Regions from separate parts of the Streptomyces sp. NPDC101219 genome, predicted to be linked through region 1. Evidence: riboswitches for the same ligand, from Rfam matches in the RefSeq annotation. Region 1 holds a riboswitch; the other holds the start of a gene.
What was found. Region 1 has a riboswitch for thiamine pyrophosphate ahead of ACIRPP_RS28700 (thiamine ABC transporter substrate binding subunit). Riboswitches for the same ligand answer to the same signal wherever they lie in the genome.

Region 1 (5,987 bases):
CGCCAGGGCGCGCGCGAGCGCGACCCGCTGCTGCTCACCGCCGGACAGTTCGGCCACCGCCCGCCGTGCCGCGCCGGGCAGGCCGACCAGGTCCAGCAACTCCCGTACGCGCTCCTGCTGTTCCGGGCGCGGGGTGCCGTGCATCCGCAGGCCGAAGGCCACGTTGCCGCCCACGTCCCGCTGCGGGAAGAGCTGGTGGTCCTGGAACATCAGGCCGACCCCGCGCCGGTGCGCCGGTACGCCCGCCTGGTCGCGGCCGCTCAGCCGGACCCGGCCCGCGTCCAGCGGCTGCAGCCCGGCCACCGCCCGCAGCAGCGTGGACTTGCCGCTGCCGCTGGGGCCGAGCACGCACACGATCTCGTGCTCGGCGACCTCCAGGCCGACCGCGTCCAGCACCGTCCGGCCACCGAAGCGGACGGTCGCCCCGTCAAGGCTCAGCAGCATCTAGAACTCCCCGCTCCGGTCGGTCCGCAGTCGCTCCAGCAGAAGCAGCGCCACCGCGCACACGATCATCAGAATCGTCGACAGGGCCATCGCCTGACCGTAGTTCAGCTCCCCGGGCCGCCCCAGCAGCCGCGCCACCGCCACCGGCAGGGTGGGGTTGTCCGGCCGCGCGATGAACACCGTGGCACCGAACTCCCCCAGCGACACCGCGAACGCGAACCCGGCCGCGATCAGCAGGGCCCGCCGCACCATCGGCAGGTCCACCTCCCGCCAGGCCCGCCACGGAGACGCCCCCAGCACGGCCGCCGCCTCCCGCAGCCGGCCGTCCACGGCACGCAGCACCGGCAGCATGGTCCGCACCACGAAGGGGACGCCGACCAGTGCCTGCGCGAGCGGGACCAGGATCCACGACGCCCTGAGGTCCAGCGGCGGCTCGTCGAGCGCGATGAGGAAGCCGAAGCCGACCGTCACCGCGGACACCCCGAGCGGCAGCATCAGCAGCGCGTCGAAGCCGCGCACCAGCCGGCCCGCGTCCCGCCGGGTCAGCGCCGCGGCGGCGAGGCCCCCGATCACCACCGCGATGACGGTGGCGGCGAGGGCGTACCGCAGCGAGTTGCCCACCGCCTCGATGGGCGCGACCAGGAACACTCCCCCGTCGTCGCGGGTCAGCGCCCGGTAGTAGCCGAGTCCGGCGGCGCCCAGGGACCGTTCGACGAGCACGCCCAGCGGCAGCAGGAGGAGCACGGCCACCGTGGCGACGACCGAGGCGAGCAGCGCCCACTGTCCCGCGCCCCGCGGCCGTCGCGCCGTCACGGCGGCGTCCACCAGGCGCAGCGCGGCCTCCCGCCGCCGCACGGTCCAGGCGTGCAGGGCGAGGATCGCGCCGACGGCGGCGAACTGGATCATCGTCAGGACGGCGGCCGTGGACAGGTCGAAGATCTCGGAGGTCTGCCGGTAGATCTCCACTTCGAGGGTGGAGAAGGTGGGCCCGCCGAGGATCTGGACCACACCGAAGGAGGTGAAGGTGAACAGGAAGACCATCAGCGCGGCGGCGGACACGGCGGGCGCCAGCGCGGGCAGGGTGATGGTCCGCCAGGCGGCGAACCGGGAGGCGCCGAGCATCCGCGCGGCCTCCTCCTGCCGCGGGTCGAGCTGCGACCACAGGCCGCCGACGGTGCGTACGACCACGGCGTAGTTGAAGAAGACGTGCGCGAGCAGGATCGCCCACACCGTGGTGTCCAGCCGCACGCCCCACAGGTCGTCCAGCAGCCCGCCGCGCCCGACGACCGCCATGAAGGCGGTCCCGACGACGACCGTCGGCAGCACGAAGGGGACGGTGACGACGGCCCGCAGCAGCTGTCTGCCGGGGAAGTCGAAGCGGGCGATGACGTAGGCGCCGGGCAGCGCGATCAGCAGGGTGAGACCGGTGGAGGCCAGGGCCTGCCAGGTGGTGAACCACAGCACCTGCCGGACGTCCGGCTGCGCCAGCACCTCGCCGATGCGCCCGAACTGCCAGACCCCGTCCACCTTCATGCCGCGCGCGACGATCGCGGCGACGGGGTAGGCGAAGAACACGGCGAAGAACACGACGGGCACGGCCATCAGGCCGAGCCGCGCCGCGTTCCCGCGCCGCTTCGCCGCGGCTCGCGTCACTTCAGTACGAGCGAGGTCCACGACTTGACCCACTGGTCACGGTTCTCGGCGATCTTCGCCGGGTCCAGGGTCTGCGGGTTCTTCGCCCGCGGCCCGTACTGCGCGAACTCCTCCGGCAGCTCGGCGTCCTCGCGCACCGGATGGACGAACATGTTGAGCGGCATGTCGTCCTGGAACTCCTTGCTGACGAGGAAGTCGAGCAGCGCCTTCCCGCCCTCGGGGTTCGCGGCGTTGCTCAGCAGCCCCGCGTACTCGACCTGCCGGAAGCAGGTGCCCTCGGCCACGCCGGTGGGGGCGGTGTCCGGCTTGGGGTCCGCGTAGATGACCTCGGCGGGCGGCGAGGAGGCGTAGGAGACCACCAGCGGCCGGTCGGCCTTGGCCTCCTTGCCGCCTGCGGAGCCCGAGAACTCCTCGTTGTAGGCCTGCTCCCAGCCGTCGACCACCTTGACGCCGTTGGCCTTCAGCTTCTTCCAGTACCCCTCCCACCCGTCGTCGCCGTACTTCGCGGCGGTGCCGAGCAGGAAGCCGAGGCCGGGCGAGGAGGTGGAGGCGTTCTCCACGACGAGGAGGTCCTTGTACTCCGGTTCGACCAGGTCGTCGAGGGTCTCGGGCGGGGTGACGCCCTTCTTCTCGAACCAGGCCTTGTCGTAGTTGACGCAGACGTCGCCGGTGTCGACCGGCGTGACGCGGTGCTTGCCCTCGTCGACCCGGAACTCCGGCAGGACCAGATCGTGGTCCTTGACCTTGTACGACTGGAACAGCCCGTTGTCGAGGGCCCGGGAGAGCAGGGTGTTGTCGACGCCGAAGAAGACGTCGCCCTGCGGGTTGTCCTTGGTCAGGATGGCCTTGTTCACGGCGGACCCGGCGTCGCCGTCCTTGAGGACCCTGACCTTGTAGCCGGACTCCTTCTCGAAGGCGGCGATCACGTCCTTGGACGCGGCCCACGAGTTGTGGCTGACGAGGGTCACGGTCTTCGAGCCGCCGGACCCGGACGCCCCGCCGTCGCCGCCGCCGTCGGACGAGCAGGCGGACAGCGTGACCAGTCCCAGCCCGACGGCCAGGACGGTGGCCCGCTGCGTGACCTTCTTGGTGATGCTCACTGAATTCCTCCTGGAGGCGACCAGGAAGAGACGCGGCCCTGCCCGGGACCGGTGGGGGTCCCGGGCAGGGCGCAACAGCTCGAGTGGTGACCGATCTCCCTACCCAGAATGACCTGGGCGAGGTTCGGAGGGTCTGCGGCCGGTGCCGCACTCTCAGCGCTGTGGCGCTCCCCTGTCGGAATATGAAGATGTGACTGACATGACCGGATGATGCCCGGCCACGACGATCCAGCGGTTGTCGTGCGGTTGTTCCGCTGTCTCCTGTGGGCCAGGCTACCTCTCGCTCGCGGCGAGCTGACCGCAGGCCCCGTCGATCTCCTGTCCACGGGTGTCCCGGATGGTCACCGGCACACCGTGCGCGGCGATGGCCTCGACGAACGCCTTCTCGTCCTCCGGCCGCGAGGCGGTCCACTTCGACCCCGGTGTCGGGTTCAGCGGGATCAGGTTGACGTGCACAGGACGCCCCTTGAGCATCCGCCCGAGCCGGTCACCCCGCCACGCCTGGTCGTTGATGTCCCTGATCAGCGCGTACTCGATCGACAGCCGCCGCCCCGACCGGGCCGCGTACTCGAACCCGGCGTCGAGCACCTCGCGCACCTTCCACCGTGTGTTGACGGGGACCAGGGTGTCGCGCAGCTCGTCGTCGGGGGCGTGCAGGGAGATCGCCAGCCGGCACTTGAAGCCCTCGTCGGAGAACCGGTGGATGGCCGGGACCAGCCCCACGGTCGACACGGTGATCCCACGCTGCGACAGCCCGAGCCCGTCGGGCTCCGGGTCGGTCAGCCGCCGGATCGCCCCCACCACCCGGTTGTAGTTCGCCAGCGGCTCGCCCATGCCCATGAACACGATGTTCGACAGCCGCGCCGGGCCTCCGGGGACCTCCCCGTCCCGCAGCGCCCGCATGCCGTCCACGATCTGGTGCACGATCTCCGCCGTGGACAGGTTCCGGTCCAGTCCGGCCTGCCCCGTCGCACAGAACGGGCAGTTCATCCCGCAGCCCGCCTGCGAACTGATGCACATGGTCACCCGGTCCGGGTACCGCATCAGCACCGACTCGACGAGCGTGCCGTCGAACAGCTTCCACAGCGTCTTGCGGGTGGTCCCCTGGTCGGTCGACAGATGCCGCACCACGGTCATCAGCTCCGGCAGCAGCACCTCCTGCAACCGCCCCCGGGACCCGGCCGGGATGTCCGTCCACTGCTCCGGGTCGTGCGCGTACCGCGCGAAGTAGTGCTGCGACAGCTGCTTCGCCCGAAACGGCTTCTCACCGGCCGCGACGACCGCCTCCTTGCGCTCGGCGGGCGTGAGATCGGCAAGGTGCCGCGGCGGCTTCTTGGCTCCGCGCGGCGCTGTGAAGGTGAGTTCTCCGGGCTTAGGCATGGCTGTACCAGTGTCGCAGATCAACTTGGGTGGGCTGCGGGTGCCGGCTGCCACGGCGGGGAGGGGGCACGAGTGCTCCGACCGGCCTGACGCTGCGGGTACACACATCTCGGACGCCCTGGCACGACCCCGTGGAGATCATGCGTCGCCTGTGACCGCCGAGCCCCGGAGTCGTACCGGTGCGCTCGGGTGCACCTCGCGCTCGATGCGCGGCATGATCTCGGGCAGATAGATCTTCTGAATGGCCTCGCCCGCATCATGGGCTTCCCAGTGGGCCCGAGACGCCCAGCGCTCGACCAGGACGAACCGTGCGGGATCCTCGTGCGACTGGTACGCCTCCCAGCTGACGCAGCCGTCCTCGGCGAGGCACAGCGGGCGCATCCGAGCCAGGGCATCGGCGACGGGAGCGATGTCCTCGACCTTGGGAACGTGCACGATGACGATGAGGTCGAACATCACCACTCCTTGATCCACACCAACGGTGAGCGGACAGGCTACAGCCCGCCCGGACGGGGGAGCATGCCGCGGCGGTCGTGCAGCGGTGCCGTGCGGCTGCACCCGTGGTCACTCCGAGTGCTGCGCCTGGGAAGGCCACTGGCCGTCGGCGAACTGCGGGCCCCAGTAGTAGGGGTTGACCTCCGCGAGGGAGCGGGCCTCCCACCGGGTCGGGTCGTCCTGCCGCGGGACGGCGACCTCGACGGAGGGTCCCCAGAGCGCGAGGCGTTCCTGACAGATGCCGCAGGGCGGCAGGATCAGGACTCTGGCGCGCTCCATGTCACGGCAGACGCAGACGGAGGCCGTGACCGTCCGGTTCTGGGTGTAGGCCTGGATGAAGGCGCCGGTCTCCTGGCAGAGCGCGACCGAGCCGTGCATGTTGTCGAGCCCGACGCTGGTCAGGATGCCGCCGTCGGCGAGCCGCACGGCGGCCGCACCGCCGGGTTCCTCCGAGGGCCAGCGGCGGTTCATGAGATCCACGGCCGCGTCGACGAGCGTCTGATCGAGTGTCATGCGCCGGAGTCTGCCACGGGCGCTGTGGGCGGCACGTTCGATCGCGTTGGTTGGTCCCCACCGCTCCGGGCGGTGGGCGAAAGGCGTGCGACACAGGGTGCTGGGACACGGACGGCTGGGCGACGTGCAGGGACTCCGCCGCCGCCGTCACCGAACCCGCTTCGGCCACGGCCAGGGCGTATTCGAACCGCCGGAGACTCACTGCCTCACGTCCTCTCCCCCACCGGACGGGCCCGGTCGGTGATCGCGGCAACGCGCCTCCGGTCCCGCCGTATTCCGCCGCACCGCAGGAGCCGGAGGGGGAGAGACGACGCGGCCCCCGCCCCGGAGTGACGGGGGCGGGGGCCGTGACGCGCAGGCGGGCGGTCAGGACGAGCCGACGAAGATCACCAGCAGCAGCCA
Region 2 (5,987 bases), on a different contig from region 1:
CCGCAGTACCAGGCCCGGGACCTGACCGAAGGTGCCGCCGTCCGCCGACGCGCACAGCACGATCCGCTCGACGGCGGGCTCGAGCGCGCGGAGGTCGACCTCCAGCGTGTCGGTCGAGCCGCCGGCCGAGTCCAGCTTGCCGCGGTGCGTCACGGCGTTGGACGAGTGGCGGGGCTGGTTGTAGAAGACGAAGTCGCCGTCGTCCCGCACCCGTCCGGCGTCGGTCAGCAGCAGGGCCGAGGCGTCGACGTCGGGCACCCCGGGACCGGTGCCCCAGGCGAGTTCGACGCGCACCACCGGGGCATGGACCGGAAGGTTGGAACCCTTGCTCATCGGTGTGGCTGTCATGCGCTCAGTCTGCCCTCCTCCATGGCTGGAACCCACCGTGCCGGCGCCGGGCGGGCGGCAGCGCCGAGGGACCGGCGCCGGGCCGCCGCCCTGGGGGCGTCGCCCGGTCCGGCGGCGAGACCACCCGGTCGTCCGGTGGCGGTGCCCGGATCGGAAATCGCGGGCACCACCACCGTTCGTGCGGCGCTCAGGCCCGGCTCAGGGCCTGGAGGGCGCGTCAGTCGGCGATCGGCAGATACACCCGGTTGCCGCCCGCCGCGAACTCCTTCGACTTCTGGAGCATGCCCTCGGCGATCTCCTCGGCGGACGCGCCGTCGGCCCCCGCGTCCCCGAACCGCTCGGTGATGCTGTGGCTGATCTTCATCGAACAGAACTTCGGCCCGCACATCGAACAGAAATGGGCCGTCTTGGCGGGCTCCGCCGGGAGCGTCTCGTCATGGAACTCCCGGGCCGTGTCCGGGTCGAGGGCCAGGTTGAACTGGTCCTCCCACCGGAACTCGAAGCGGGCGTCGGACAGGGCGTCGTCCCACTCTTGCGCTCCCGGGTGTCCCTTGGCCAGGTCCGCCGCATGGGCCGCGATCTTGTAGGTGATCACGCCCGTCTTGACGTCGTCGCGGTTGGGCAGCCCCAGGTGTTCCTTGGGTGTGACGTAGCAGAGCATCGCCGTGCCCCACCAGGCGATCATCGCTGCGCCGATGCCGGAGGTGATGTGGTCGTAGGCCGGCGCGACGTCCGTCGTCAGCGGGCCGAGCGTATAGAACGGGGCTTCATCGCAGATCTCCTGCTGAAGGTCGATGTTCTCCTTGATCTTGTGCATCGGGACGTGGCCCGGGCCTTCGATCATGGTCTGTACGTGGAAACGCTTCGCGATCCGGTTGAGTTCCCCGAGCGTGCGCAACTCCGCGAACTGGGCGTCGTCGTTGGCGTCCGCGATCGAACCGGGCCGCAGGCCGTCACCGAGCGAGTACGTCACGTCGTAAGCGGCGAGGATGTCGCAGAGCTCCTCGAAGTTCTCGTACAGGAACGACTCCTTGTGGTGCGCCAGGCACCACGCCGCCATGATCGAGCCGCCACGCGAGACGATGCCGGTCTTGCGACGGGCGGTGAGCGGTACGTACGCCAGGCGCACACCCGCGTGCACCGTCATGTAGTCCACGCCCTGCTCGGCCTGTTCGATGACCGTGTCCTTGTAGATGTCCCAGGTCAGCTCCTCGGCCCGGCCGTCGACCTTCTCCAGGGCCTGGTAGAGCGGCACGGTCCCGATCGGCACCGGGGAGTTGCGCAGCACCCACTCGCGCGTGGTGTGGATGTTCCGGCCGGTGGACAGGTCCATGACCGTGTCGGCGCCCCAGCGCGTCGCCCAGGTCATCTTCTCGACCTCCTCCTCGATGGAGGAGGTCACCGCCGAGTTGCCGATGTTGGCGTTCACCTTCACCAGGAACCGCTTGCCGATGATCATCGGCTCGGACTCCGGGTGATTGACGTTGGCCGGCAGCACGGCCCGGCCCGCCGCGATCTCCTCGCGGACGACCTCCGGAGAGACGTTCTCCCGGATCGCCACGAACTCCATCTCCGGCGTGATCTCGCCGCGTCGCGCGTACGCGAGTTGCGTGACCGCGCGACCCTCGCGGCCCCTGCGCGGCTGACGCGGACGCCCGGGGAAGACCGCGTCGAGGTTGCGCAGACCACCCCGCGGCGAGGTGTGCCTGATCCCGTCGTCCTCGGGACGGACCGGCCGTCCCGCGTACTCCTCGGTGTCGCCCCGGGCCACGATCCAGTTCTCCCGCAGGGGCGCCAGTCCCCTGCGCACGTCCGTGTCGACATGCGGATCGGTGTACGGGCCCGAGGTGTCGTAGAGCGTGACCGACTCCCCGTTTGTGAGACGGACCTGACGGACCGGCACTCGCAGATCAGGACGGGTGCCTTCGACGTACGCCTTGTGCCAGCCGATGGGTGTCGCGCTCTCCCCGTTCACCGACGCTTCCGTCGGATTCTGCGTGGAGGCAGGCGTGCGTGCGTCCTTGTTGGTCATGAGACCTACTCCCTACGCCGGCATTACCCGGTAACAGGTTCGGCGGTCGACGCAGCGGCTTCCGTCGGACGGCGTTCCGTGTGAAACATCACTCGGACTCGGTGATGTTTCATGTGAAACGTCGCTGGGACGGAGGTCAGCGCCCTCTCAGCCCGGTGCTCCGAGCTCCCGCGTGTACAAAAGGTGCCCCCACGCTAGCGTCCGTTCTGGCGCGGTGACCAGAGGGCCCCCACCGTTCTTGCGATGATCGGGCGGTGACCTCGACGCACCATTCTCCGTACCCCCCGCCCGAACCACCCCGCGGATCCGGCGCCGGAAACGGCGGTGTCCCCGGCCAGGGCACCGGGGCCGGCCCGGAGCCGGGCCATGGACATCCGGGGCCGAGCGGCGGCCACTCCCACGGGCACAGTCACAGTCACGGCCCGGCGGCCCCCGTCTCGCGGCACCTGCGCAAGGTGATCGCGGCGATCCTGATCCCGTTCGCCGCGGCGGTGCTGACCGGCCTGGTGGTGCTGTGGCCCGGCGGTGCTCCCGCGCACGAGCGCACCGGCGTCGGCTTCGACCGGCAGACCCAGCAGGCCACGGTCACCGAGGTGGTCGAGGTCAGCTGCAAGTCCGTCAACGCCTCCGGAGGGGTGCCGACCGGTGACACGTCCACGGCGGAGGGCTCCTCGGCCCAGCAACAGGCGGACGGCACCTGCAAGAAGGCCACGATCCGGGTCGACACCGGCCAGGACAAGGGCCGTACGTTCACCGAGATCGTGCAGCCCGACCAGTCCCGGCAGCTGAGCCGCGACCAGGAGGTCGTGGTCGCCTACGAGCCGTCCGCGCCGGAGGACCTGCAGTACTCGGTCACCGATGTGAACCGGCGCTTCCCCCTGGCTCTGCTGGCCGGCATCTTCGCGCTCGCCGTCGTGGTCGTGGGACGACTGCGCGGGGTCATGGCGCTGGTCTCGCTGGCCCTGAGCTTCATGGTGCTCAACTTCTTCATCCTGCCCGCCGTCCTCCAGGGCTCGAACCCGCTGGCGGTCGCGGTGGTCGGGGCGAGCGCCATCATGCTGATGGCGCTGTACCTGTGCCACGGCATGTCGGCCCGGACGTCGGTCGCTGTGCTGGGCACCCTGATCTCCCTGCTGCTGATCGGCATCCTCGGCTCGGTCTTCATCGGCTGGGCCGCGCTGACCGGGAACACCGACGACAACACCGGCCTCATCCACGGGCTGTACCCGGGGATCGACATGAGCGGTCTGCTCCTGGCCGGCGTCATCATCGGTTCGCTGGGTGTGCTGGACGACGTCACGGTCACGCAGACGTCCGCGGTCTGGGAGCTGCACGAGGCCAACCCGCTGATGAGCCGGCGCGCACTCTACCGCGCCGGCATCAGGATCGGCCGCGACCACATCGCGTCCGTGGTCAACACCCTCGTCCTCGCCTACGCGGGCGCGGCGCTGCCCCTGCTGCTGCTGTTCTCCATCGCGAAGAGCGGAGTCGGCACGGTCGCCAACAGTGAGCTGGTGGCGGAGGAGATCGTGCGGACGCTCATCGGTTCGATCGGTCTGGTCGCCTCCGTACCGGTCACCACGGCACTGGCCGCCCTGGTGGTCTCGGCTGACCGCCCGTCCGCCCGGCCCCGCGCGCAGGCCGCCGCAGCGGCTGCGGAGGGCGGGGCGGTGCCGGAGGCCCGTGCGGCCTCCTCACGCGGTGGCCGGGGGAGGCGGCGCAAGCGCTGACGCCTCCCCGGTCGTCCGTCGTCCTGCCGTCCGCTGCCCGCCCGTCGTGGGGCCGGGGCCGACGATTCGTCCCGGACACGGTGAGGGAGCGTTTCTGCGCACGGGCCAGAACGCGCTGAAGCGTTCCGCCCCTCCCGGTTCGCCGAGCCCGGCCGTCAGCCGGCGCTCTGGTCCGCCAGGATGCGGTCGAGCGCGTCGTCCAGGTGGGCGTCGAAGTCGCCGAGCGCCCCCTCCTGCCCCAGCGGCACCAGCTTGTCCGTACGGTCCAGGAAGGCCACCAGCGGAGCCGTCGACGAGCGGAACAACGCCTGGTCACTGCCCACCTGCAGCCGGATCAGCACCTCGCCGAGCGCGTCGGGCTCCACGGGCGCCACGCGCACATCGCCCTCACCGCACGGGCGCACCACCCCGTCGACCAGCAGCTCACGACCGAAGGCCCAGGTCACCGGGGCATCACCCGGCAGATGGAAGGTCAGCCGCACGGCATAGGGATCACAGGTGTCGTAGCGCAGTTCCACCGGGATACGGAAGGACAGCTCCTCCGACACGAGAAAGCTCATCATGACTTCTGCCTGCACGGACTCGCGCATCGCCTACCCCGTCATCTGCCGTCGACTGGCCGGGAATGGACCACCTGACACCTGAGGGAATCTTGCTGAAAGTACACACCAGATCACAAGGAGTAAGTTTTCAGATACTGATAGAGAGTGCGAGCGACCCGACGGAGCGGCTTCCTTCCGCCTGCAGCCGTTGGGCCGCGGGCATCAGCCGATCGACCTGGTGTGCGGGCAGCGAAAGGGCGATGGCCGCCGCCGTGCCGCCGGCCGTGACGGGAACGGCCGCGCAGACCGTGCCCACCGCGTACTCCTGGCGCTCCGTCACCACGCCTGCGGGGCAGGACCGGTCGAGGCGCCGGAGCAGACTGTGCCCGTCGCGCACCGTGTACGGCGTGACCGGCCGGACGGGATGGCGGGCGAGATGGTCACGGCGCGCCTCCTCGCCGAGCTGGGACAGCAGGCACTGGCCGATGGCGTGGGCGTGGCCGGTCTCCCGGAAGGCCGCCCACTCCTTCACGGCGGGATTCCCCGGGGTGTCGGAGACGCACAGGACGTCGATCTCGCCGTCGCGGTACACGGCGTAGTAGACGGGCGTTCCGAGGACGTCCCGCCAGCGGGCGAGCGCGTCGACGAAGGTGGTGCGACGTTTCTGCCGCGCCCCGCTGCTGCTCAGCCGCTCGGCTGCCTCCCCGAGGAAGAACAGTCCCTTGTCCCGGCTCAGGTATCCCTCGTGCACCAGGGTGCGCAGCAGGTGATAGGTGGTGGGGAGCGCCAGGCCGGTCTCGCGGGCCAGTTGCTTGGCGGGAGCCCCGTACGCGTGTCCCGCCACACACTCCAGAAGACGCAGCGCACGCTGCACCGACCCGATGAGCGTCGCGGTGGGCAGCGCCGTGGCCGCGGAGTCCGGCGCGCCGGGCTGCGAGGGGACGGAGGCCACGTGGGCAGGGGCGGTGTCGGCCGGGGCCAAGGATCACTCCCGAAGGCGAGGGGCGACCCGTGCGGGGAACACGGGCGGGCGTGCGGGCCACTCGCGGGAATGCGTCCCCACGCCGCGTTGTGGACTCTAACCGTCCGTCACCGCACGTGACCGGTCTGCCGGGGAAACTTCCCCCACCCGAGGGAACCGGTGACGGGCGTTACCGCCGCACCGGTTCCCCGTCGGCTCACCAGTCGCTGCGCGAGGACGAGCCCGTCATGAACTTCCGTACGACGTAGATGAGTCCGCCGACCAGGGCGACGAACACCAGCAGCTTGAAGAGCAGTCCGATCACGAAGCCGACCACACTCGCTATCAGGCCGCCGAACACGACCAGGGCGATG

Region 2: another riboswitch for thiamine pyrophosphate. It lies ahead of thiC (phosphomethylpyrimidine synthase ThiC); the one in region 1 lies ahead of ACIRPP_RS28700 (thiamine ABC transporter substrate binding subunit).

What each region holds. Positions count from the first base shown of each region.
Region 1 covers NZ_JBIWOK010000019.1:35,148-41,134, forward strand. The annotation lists gene ACIRPP_RS28690 (ABC transporter ATP-binding protein) at 1-444, opposite strand, end outside; gene ACIRPP_RS28695 (ABC transporter permease) at 445-2,046, opposite strand; gene ACIRPP_RS28700 (thiamine ABC transporter substrate binding subunit) at 2,094-3,197, opposite strand; TPP riboswitch at 3,276-3,381, opposite strand; gene rlmN (23S rRNA (adenine(2503)-C(2))-methyltransferase RlmN) at 3,471-4,577, opposite strand; gene ACIRPP_RS28710 (putative quinol monooxygenase) at 4,716-5,033, opposite strand; gene ACIRPP_RS28715 (cytidine deaminase) at 5,142-5,585, opposite strand; partial or broken gene ACIRPP_RS28720 (LysR family transcriptional regulator) at 5,695-5,787, opposite strand; gene ACIRPP_RS28725 (phosphatidate cytidylyltransferase) at 5,952-5,987, opposite strand, start outside.
Region 2 covers NZ_JBIWOK010000008.1:234,396-240,382, reverse strand. The annotation lists gene ACIRPP_RS18305 (VWA domain-containing protein) at 1-348, opposite strand, end outside; gene thiC (phosphomethylpyrimidine synthase ThiC) at 566-2,380, opposite strand; TPP riboswitch at 2,373-2,562, opposite strand; gene ACIRPP_RS18295 (YibE/F family protein) at 2,635-4,110, shown strand; gene ACIRPP_RS18290 (SsgA family sporulation/cell division regulator) at 4,266-4,700, opposite strand; gene ACIRPP_RS18285 (IclR family transcriptional regulator) at 4,801-5,526, opposite strand; gene ACIRPP_RS18280 (DUF5326 family protein) at 5,831-5,987, opposite strand, start outside.